Regions from separate parts of the Viridibacterium curvum genome, predicted to be linked through region 2. Evidence: riboswitches for the same ligand, from Rfam matches in the RefSeq annotation. Region 2 holds a riboswitch; the other holds the start of a gene.
What was found. Region 2 has a riboswitch for S-adenosylhomocysteine ahead of ahcY (adenosylhomocysteinase). Riboswitches for the same ligand answer to the same signal wherever they lie in the genome.
Positions count from the first base shown of each region.

Region 1 (3,413 bases), 1.2 Mb from region 2:
CGAGTGCGTCGTCGAAGCGGCCTTCGAGAATCATGCGCGCGAAGGCCTTGGAGCCGGTGACGTTGTTGCGCTCGCCGACGTTCACGAACAGGCTGTCCTTGCCGATCGTGAAGGGCTCCAGGCCCGAGAGGCGCTGGCGCACTTCGATGTCGGGAATGATGCGCGGCTTGATGTTCGCCACCACCTCGGCAACCGCCTTGATGTGCGCGGGCGTGGTGCCGCAGCAGCCACCGACGATATTGAGGAAGCCGGACTCGGCCCACTCCTTGATGTCGCCCGCGAGCTGTTCCGGCGTTTCGTCGTAGCCGGTCGGTGCGAGCGGATTGGGCAGACCCGCGTTCGGGTGCGCCGAGATGAAGGTGTTCGCGATGCCGGAAATCTCGGCGACGTACTGGCGCAGTTCCTTGGCGCCGAGCGCGCAGTTGAGGCCGAAGCTGATCGGCTTGGCGTGGGCGAGCGAGTTCCAGAAAGCGGTGGCGGTCTGACCGGACAAGGTGCGGCCCGAAGCATCGGTAATGGTGCCGGAGATCATGATCGGCAGCGTGCGGCCGAGATCCTCGAACAGCTTCTGCACGGCATACACGGCGACCTTGGCGTTGAGCGTGTCGAAAACCGTCTCGATCAGCAGGAGGTCCGCGCCGCCTTCCATGAGGCCTTTCGCGGATTGGTAGTAGTCCTCGGCGAGTGCGTCGAAGCTGATGTTGCGAAAGCCCGGGTCGTTGACGTCGGGCGAGATCGACAGGGTGCGCGAGGTCGGGCCGATGACGCCGGCGCAGAAGCGCGGCTTGGCGGGGTTCCTCGCGGTGTATTTGTCGCAGAGCTGGCGCACCAGGCGCGCGCCTTCGACGTTCAGTTCATACGCGAGGTCTTCAAGGCCGTACTCGGCCTGCGAGACGCGCGTGGCGTTGAAGGTGTTGGTCTCGATGATGTCGGCGCCGGCATCGAGGTACTGGCTGTGCACTTCGGCGATGACCTCGGGCTTGGTGAGTACCAGCAGGTCGTTGTTGCCCTTGAGGTCGCGCGGGAAGTCGGCAAACCGTGTGCCGCGATAGTCCGCTTCGGTCAGCTTGTACTGCTGGATCATGGTGCCCATGCCGCCATCGAGTATGAGGATGCGGTTCTGGAGCAGGGCGGTGATTTCGGCGGTGCGGTCGGCTTGCATGGTTCTCTTTCAGTACGGGCGGGCAGCGCGTTGAATGGAGAACGTGAGCGTCATGCCCGCGAAGGCCGGGAGTCCAGCGACTTTGAAACGGTGCGGCCAAGTCACTGGATCCCCGCCTTCGCGGGAATGACGATAAGGACGATAGGGAACCGGTCCTTGCTCACCATTCCGCGCGAACGCCTGAAGCGGTGAGCGCCGTTGAATCTGGCCGCCGGTTCAGGCACTTGAAGCAGGCCTGCGGCGGGGTCCGAGCCTGGGATCTTGTCGTGGGACAGACCTCGCAGCGCTCCTCGGAAGGGACCCACATTATAGGCGGGCGGCCCGGCAATGGCCAAACGCGGCGGGCGCGCTACGGCAAAGCGGTTTCAGTCGCCGAAACCCGCCGCAAGATTGCGCAGCATGAGGCTGGCGACGCCTTGCGAGTTGTCGTCTTCGAACTGCCCCAGATTGGCGAGGATGCTTTGCTGGTCTTCGCGCGATTTGTTCTGCGAGAGCTTGAACTTGGCGCTGGTCTCCAGGGGCTCCAGTGCGAAGCAGTGGATGGCGGGCAGGAGGCGCGCGCGTTGGGCCGCTGTCATGTGGCCGGGCTGGGCGGGGTCGTCAAAGGCTTGCGTGAGGCGGTCGAGCAAGGCTTGTGCGGCGTCGCCCTGCAGCACATGCAGGCGGGCGCGTACATGGACGGCGGTGTAGTTCCAGGTGGGGACGGAGGCTTCCGCATACCAGCTGGGCGAAACATAGCAGTGCGGGCCCTGGAAGATCGCCAGAGCCTCGGCGCCTTCGTTGAGCGCTGCGCTGTGCGGGTTGGCCATGGCGACGTGGCCCAGCAGCCAGCCGCGCTCATCGGCCACGAGGGGTACGTGGCTGACCAGGGGTTGGCCCTCAACCACGCTCATGAGGGTGGCGAAGGGGTGGGCTGCAATGAGCTCGCGGATCAGGGCGGTGTCGGTCTCGATGAAGCGGGCGGGTGAATAGAGCATGTGGCGTGTTCTGGAGTAGCCGGGGTCCGGGCGGAAGGCGGGACGGGTGAGTCAGGATAGCAAGACTTGGCGGGCCATCTGTCTGCGCGGCAAAAGCAGGCTGGAGGGTGGGGCAATTTGTCTTGAAAACGTTTTCATGAGAGATTGCGAGGCTCGTTGGCAGGCGTTTTCCCGGGATCCCGATTGCGGGGTGCGTCAAGGTTGCCTGCGCCCGTACTTGTTGCCGTCGGCCCCTCATGTCACAGCCCATTGCCCCTCACCCGCAGCCACGCTTGTTCAGCGTGACCTGGCCCATCTTTGCCGAACAATTCCTGAGCATGCTCGGCGGGGCGGTGCTGGTGGGGCGCGTCAGCCAGATTTCGGACGACACGGCGGCGGCCTTTGCGCTGGCCAACCAGATCTTCCTGGCCTTCATGCTGCTGTTCCGCATCGTCAGCATTGGCGCCAGCGTGGTGGTGACGCAGTACCTCGGCGCGGCGGATCGGGCTGGGGCCGAGCGTATTGCGCGTGCGGCGCTGGCCGGCTGCACCTGGACGGGGGTGGTCTGCGGTGCGGTGGTCATGCTCGGCGCCCAGCCGTTGCTGCGGCTCATGCAGCTGCCGCCCGATCTGGATTCCATCGCCATGCCCTACCTGATTGCGTTGGGGCTGGGGCTCCTGTTCGATGCGCTCAACCTTGCACTGAGTGCCGTGGCGCGTGCCTATGCCTACACACGCTCGTCCCTGCTGATCAGCGTGATGGTGCTGGTCGTGCACCTGGGCCTTGGGTTGCTGTTGATGGCAGGCGTGGGACCACTGCCCGCGATGGGGGTGATGGGGTTGGGTGTTGCGCTGATCCTCAGCCGCATCGTGGGCCTTGCGACCGGGCTTTACCTGTGGCGCGCTGTCTTGCAGATTCGCCCGCGCCTGGCCGACCTGTGGCACCTGCGCCGCCGCGAACTGGGCGAGATGTTGCACATCGGCCTGCCTGCTGCGGCAGAGAACATCGCCTACCGCCTGAGTTTCATGATCATCCTGTCCTTCGTTGCGGCCATGGGGCCAGCGGCGCTGGCCACGCATAGCTACACCTTTTCCATCATGAGCTTCATCCTGCTGGCCGGGCTCACCATCGGCTTCGGCACGGAGATCATCGTGGGCCACCGCATCGGTGCAGGGCGCTTGCATGAAGCGAACCAACAGGTGCATGCGGCCATGCGCTGGGGGCTGGGCATCACGCTGGGTGTGGCGCTGCTGGCGGCGCTGGCGGGCAAGCCCTTGCTGCGTTTGTTCACGCAG
Region 1 covers NZ_BAABLD010000008.1:1,244,323-1,247,735, forward strand. Annotated here, with positions in the region: gene metH (methionine synthase) at 1-1,162, opposite strand, end outside; S-adenosyl-L-homocysteine riboswitch at 1,346-1,460, opposite strand; gene ABEA02_RS13520 (FMN-binding negative transcriptional regulator) at 1,528-2,139, opposite strand; gene ABEA02_RS13525 (MATE family efflux transporter) at 2,376-3,413, shown strand, end outside.
Region 1: another riboswitch for S-adenosylhomocysteine. It lies ahead of metH (methionine synthase); the one in region 2 lies ahead of ahcY (adenosylhomocysteinase).

Region 2 (3,413 bases):
GGTCGTATCGACCCAGCACAGCCCCGACGTGTCTCACGCTCAACTGTCTGAGGCCGTGATCGAAGAGATCATCAAGCCCGTGCTGCCCAAGGAATTGCTCGGCGCCAACGTGAAGTACCTCGTCAATCCGACTGGCCGCTTCGTCGTTGGCGGTCCGCACGGTGACTGCGGCCTGACCGGGCGCAAGATCATCGTCGACAGTTACGGCGGCATGGGCCGCCACGGCGGTGGCGCTTTCTCGGGCAAGGATCCCTCCAAGGTCGACCGTTCAGCTGCCTACGCCGGTCGTTACGTAGCAAAGAATCTCGTTGCTGCCGGCCTCGCCGATCGCATCGAAGTGCAGGTCGCCTACGCCATTGGGGTGGCCCGCCCTGTGTCGCTGAACGTCAACACCTTCGGCACCGGCAAGATCAGCGACGACAAGATCGTTGCCCTGATTGAAAAGCACTTCGATCTGCGCCCCAAGGGCATCATTCAATCGCTCAACCTGCTGCGCCCGATCTACGCCAAGACGGCAGCGTATGGTCACTTCGGCCGCGACGAGCCGGAGTTCACGTGGGAGGCAACCGACAAGGCGGCAGCGCTGCGCGCAGACGCCGGTCTGTAAGCTGTTGCTGACCTGACAAAGGGCCGCGGAAGCGGCCCTTTTTGTTTCCCGCGAGATCGCTCAAGCCCGTTGCGGCATTGCCGTAAAAGAGGGATGCGGGCTGCTTTTCCACGTCCGTGCAACGCCTCGCCTCGCCAAACCCTCATGCTCAAACGCGTTCGCGCAGATCAGCTTCGTATCGGGATGTTCATCCATGAACTCTGTGGTTCCTGGCTGGAGCATCCTTTCTGGCGTTCGTCCTTCAAGCTATCTGCTGCCAAGGATCTGGAGCGCATCCGCAAGAGCGGTATCCGCGAGGCCTGGATCGACATCTCAAAGGGGCTGGATGTTCCGATGGATGAAGATGCGGGAGTGACCCAGCAAGAGGCGGAGGCCGTTGTTGAGCAAGAGCTCAATGAAATGGCGCGTGTTCAACGCAGCGTCGAACCCTGCTCAATGGCGGAAGAGCTGCAACGTGCTACGACGATCTGTCACAAGTCTCGCGAGGCTGTGGCGTCCATGTTCAACGAGGCGCGCATGGGCAAGGCGCTGGATGCCGACGATGCCATGCCGCTGGTCGAAGAGATTGCGGGGTCCGTGATGCGGAACCCCGGCACGCTGATCAGCCTGGCGCGCCTGAAGACCAAGGATGACTACACCTACATGCATTCGGTGGCGGTCTGTGCGCTGATGGTGGCGCTGGCCCGCCAGTTGCGCCTGGACGAACAGCAGACCCGCGAGGCTGGCATGGCGGGCTTGCTGCATGACGTGGGCAAGATGTACATCCCGCCCGAGGTGCTGAACAAACCGGGCAAGCTGACTGACAGCGAATTTGTCATTGTGCGCAAGCACCCGGAAGAGGGCTGGCGCATGCTCAAGGAGGGCAAGGGCGTTGGTGAAATCACGCTCGACGTTTGCCTGCACCACCACGAGAAGATGGATGGGACGGGCTACCCGCACCGACTGGCAGGTGATGAAATCAGCCTGTTTGCGCGGATGGGGGCGGTCTGCGATGTCTATGACGCCATCACCTCGAATCGCCCTTACAAGCGCGGCTGGGACCCGGCGGAATCCCTGCGCAAGATGACCGAGTGGTGCAAGGGGCATTTTGACGAGGCCATCTTCCATGCCTTTGTGCGCAGTCTGGGCATCTATCCCACCGGGTCACTGGTGCGCCTGCAGTCTGGGCGTATCGCCGTGGTGATCGAACAGTCGCGCGATTCGCTGTTGGCGCCTGTGGTGCTGGCTTTCTACTCGACCAAGAGCAACGAGCGTTTCGAGCCAGTGCTGATCGATCTGTCGGACAAGAGCATCAAGGACGCCATCACCAGTCGCGAAGACCCGGATAAGTGGAAATTCCCTGATCTCGACATGCTGTGGATGGGAGAACTACCAACTGGCGCTTGAGCCTGGGCCGGATAAGTGGCCAGCCTGTGAATAATCCGGCAGGCTGGCTATAATGACGTACTTTCCGAGGAGCGCTGCGAGGTCGCACAGACCCCAGGCTCGGAACCTGTGCCCGAAGCATCGGGCCGGGTCAGATTCAACGGCGCTCACCTGTTCAACCGTGCCGGGCACGGGTCGAGGGTGAGTCGTTTCAGCAGCACACATTCCCCGTCCTTTGTTCGGCCACACTGTTCCAGGAGAACACCGTGGCGAATGTAACAACCGAGTTCACTGATTACGTCATTGCCGATCTCAAGCTTGCCGATTGGGGCCGCAAGGAGATCAAGATCGCCGAAGGCGAGATGCCGGGCTTGATGGCCATTCGCGAAGAGTTCGCGAAGACCCAGCCGCTCAAGGGCGCGCGCATCACCGGCTCGCTGCACATGACCATCCAGACCGCCGTGCTCATCGAGACGCTCACCGCGCTCGGTGCCGAAGTGCGCTGGGCATCGTGCAACATCTTCTCGACGCAGGATCACGCGGCAGCGGCAATTGCCGCTGCCGGCATCCCCGTTTTTGCCGTCAAGGGCGAAACCCTCGTCGACTACTGGGACTACACCCACCGCATTTTCGAGTGGGCTGACGGTGGTTACTCCAACATGATCCTCGACGACGGTGGCGACGCGACCCTGCTGCTGCACCTCGGCGCCAAGGCCGAGAAGGATCTGTCGGTCATTGCTGATCCGAAGTCGGAAGAAGAAACCATCCTGTTTGCCGCCATCAAGGCCAAGGTTGCGACGGATCCGACCTGGTACTCGACGCGTCTGGCACAGATCAAGGGCGTGACCGAAGAGACCACCACCGGCGTGCATCGTCTGTACCAGATGCATCAGCGTGGCGACCTCAAGTTCCCGGCCATCAACGTGAACGACTCGGTCACCAAGTCCAAGTTCGACAACCTCTATGGTTGCCGCGAGTCGCTCGTCGACGGCATCAAGCGCGCGACTGACGTGATGATCGCCGGCAAGATCGCCGTGGTCGCAGGCTATGGCGACGTGGGCAAGGGCTCGGCGCAGGCACTGCGCGCGCTGTCGGCCCAGGTGTGGGTCACCGAAATCGACCCGATCTGCGCCCTGCAGGCCGCCATGGAAGGCTATCGCGTTGTGACCATGGAATACGCCGCCGACAAGGCCGACATCTTCGTGACGACCACGGGCAACTTCCACGTCATCACCCACGATCACCTCAAGGTGATGAAGAACAACGCCATCGTCTGCAACATCGGTCACTTCGACAACGAGATCGACGTCGCCTCGCTCGAAAAGTACGAGTGGGAGGAGATCAAGCCGCAGGTCGACCACGTCATCTTCCCTGATGGCAAGCGCATCATCCTGCTCGCCAAGGGCCGCCTCGTGAACCTTGGCTGCGGCACGGGCCACCC
Region 2 covers NZ_BAABLD010000008.1:32,642-36,054, reverse strand. Annotated here, with positions in the region: gene metK (methionine adenosyltransferase) at 1-607, shown strand, start outside; gene ABEA02_RS07900 (cyclic di-GMP phosphodiesterase) at 752-1,993, shown strand; S-adenosyl-L-homocysteine riboswitch at 2,054-2,148, shown strand; gene ahcY (adenosylhomocysteinase) at 2,239-3,413, shown strand, end outside.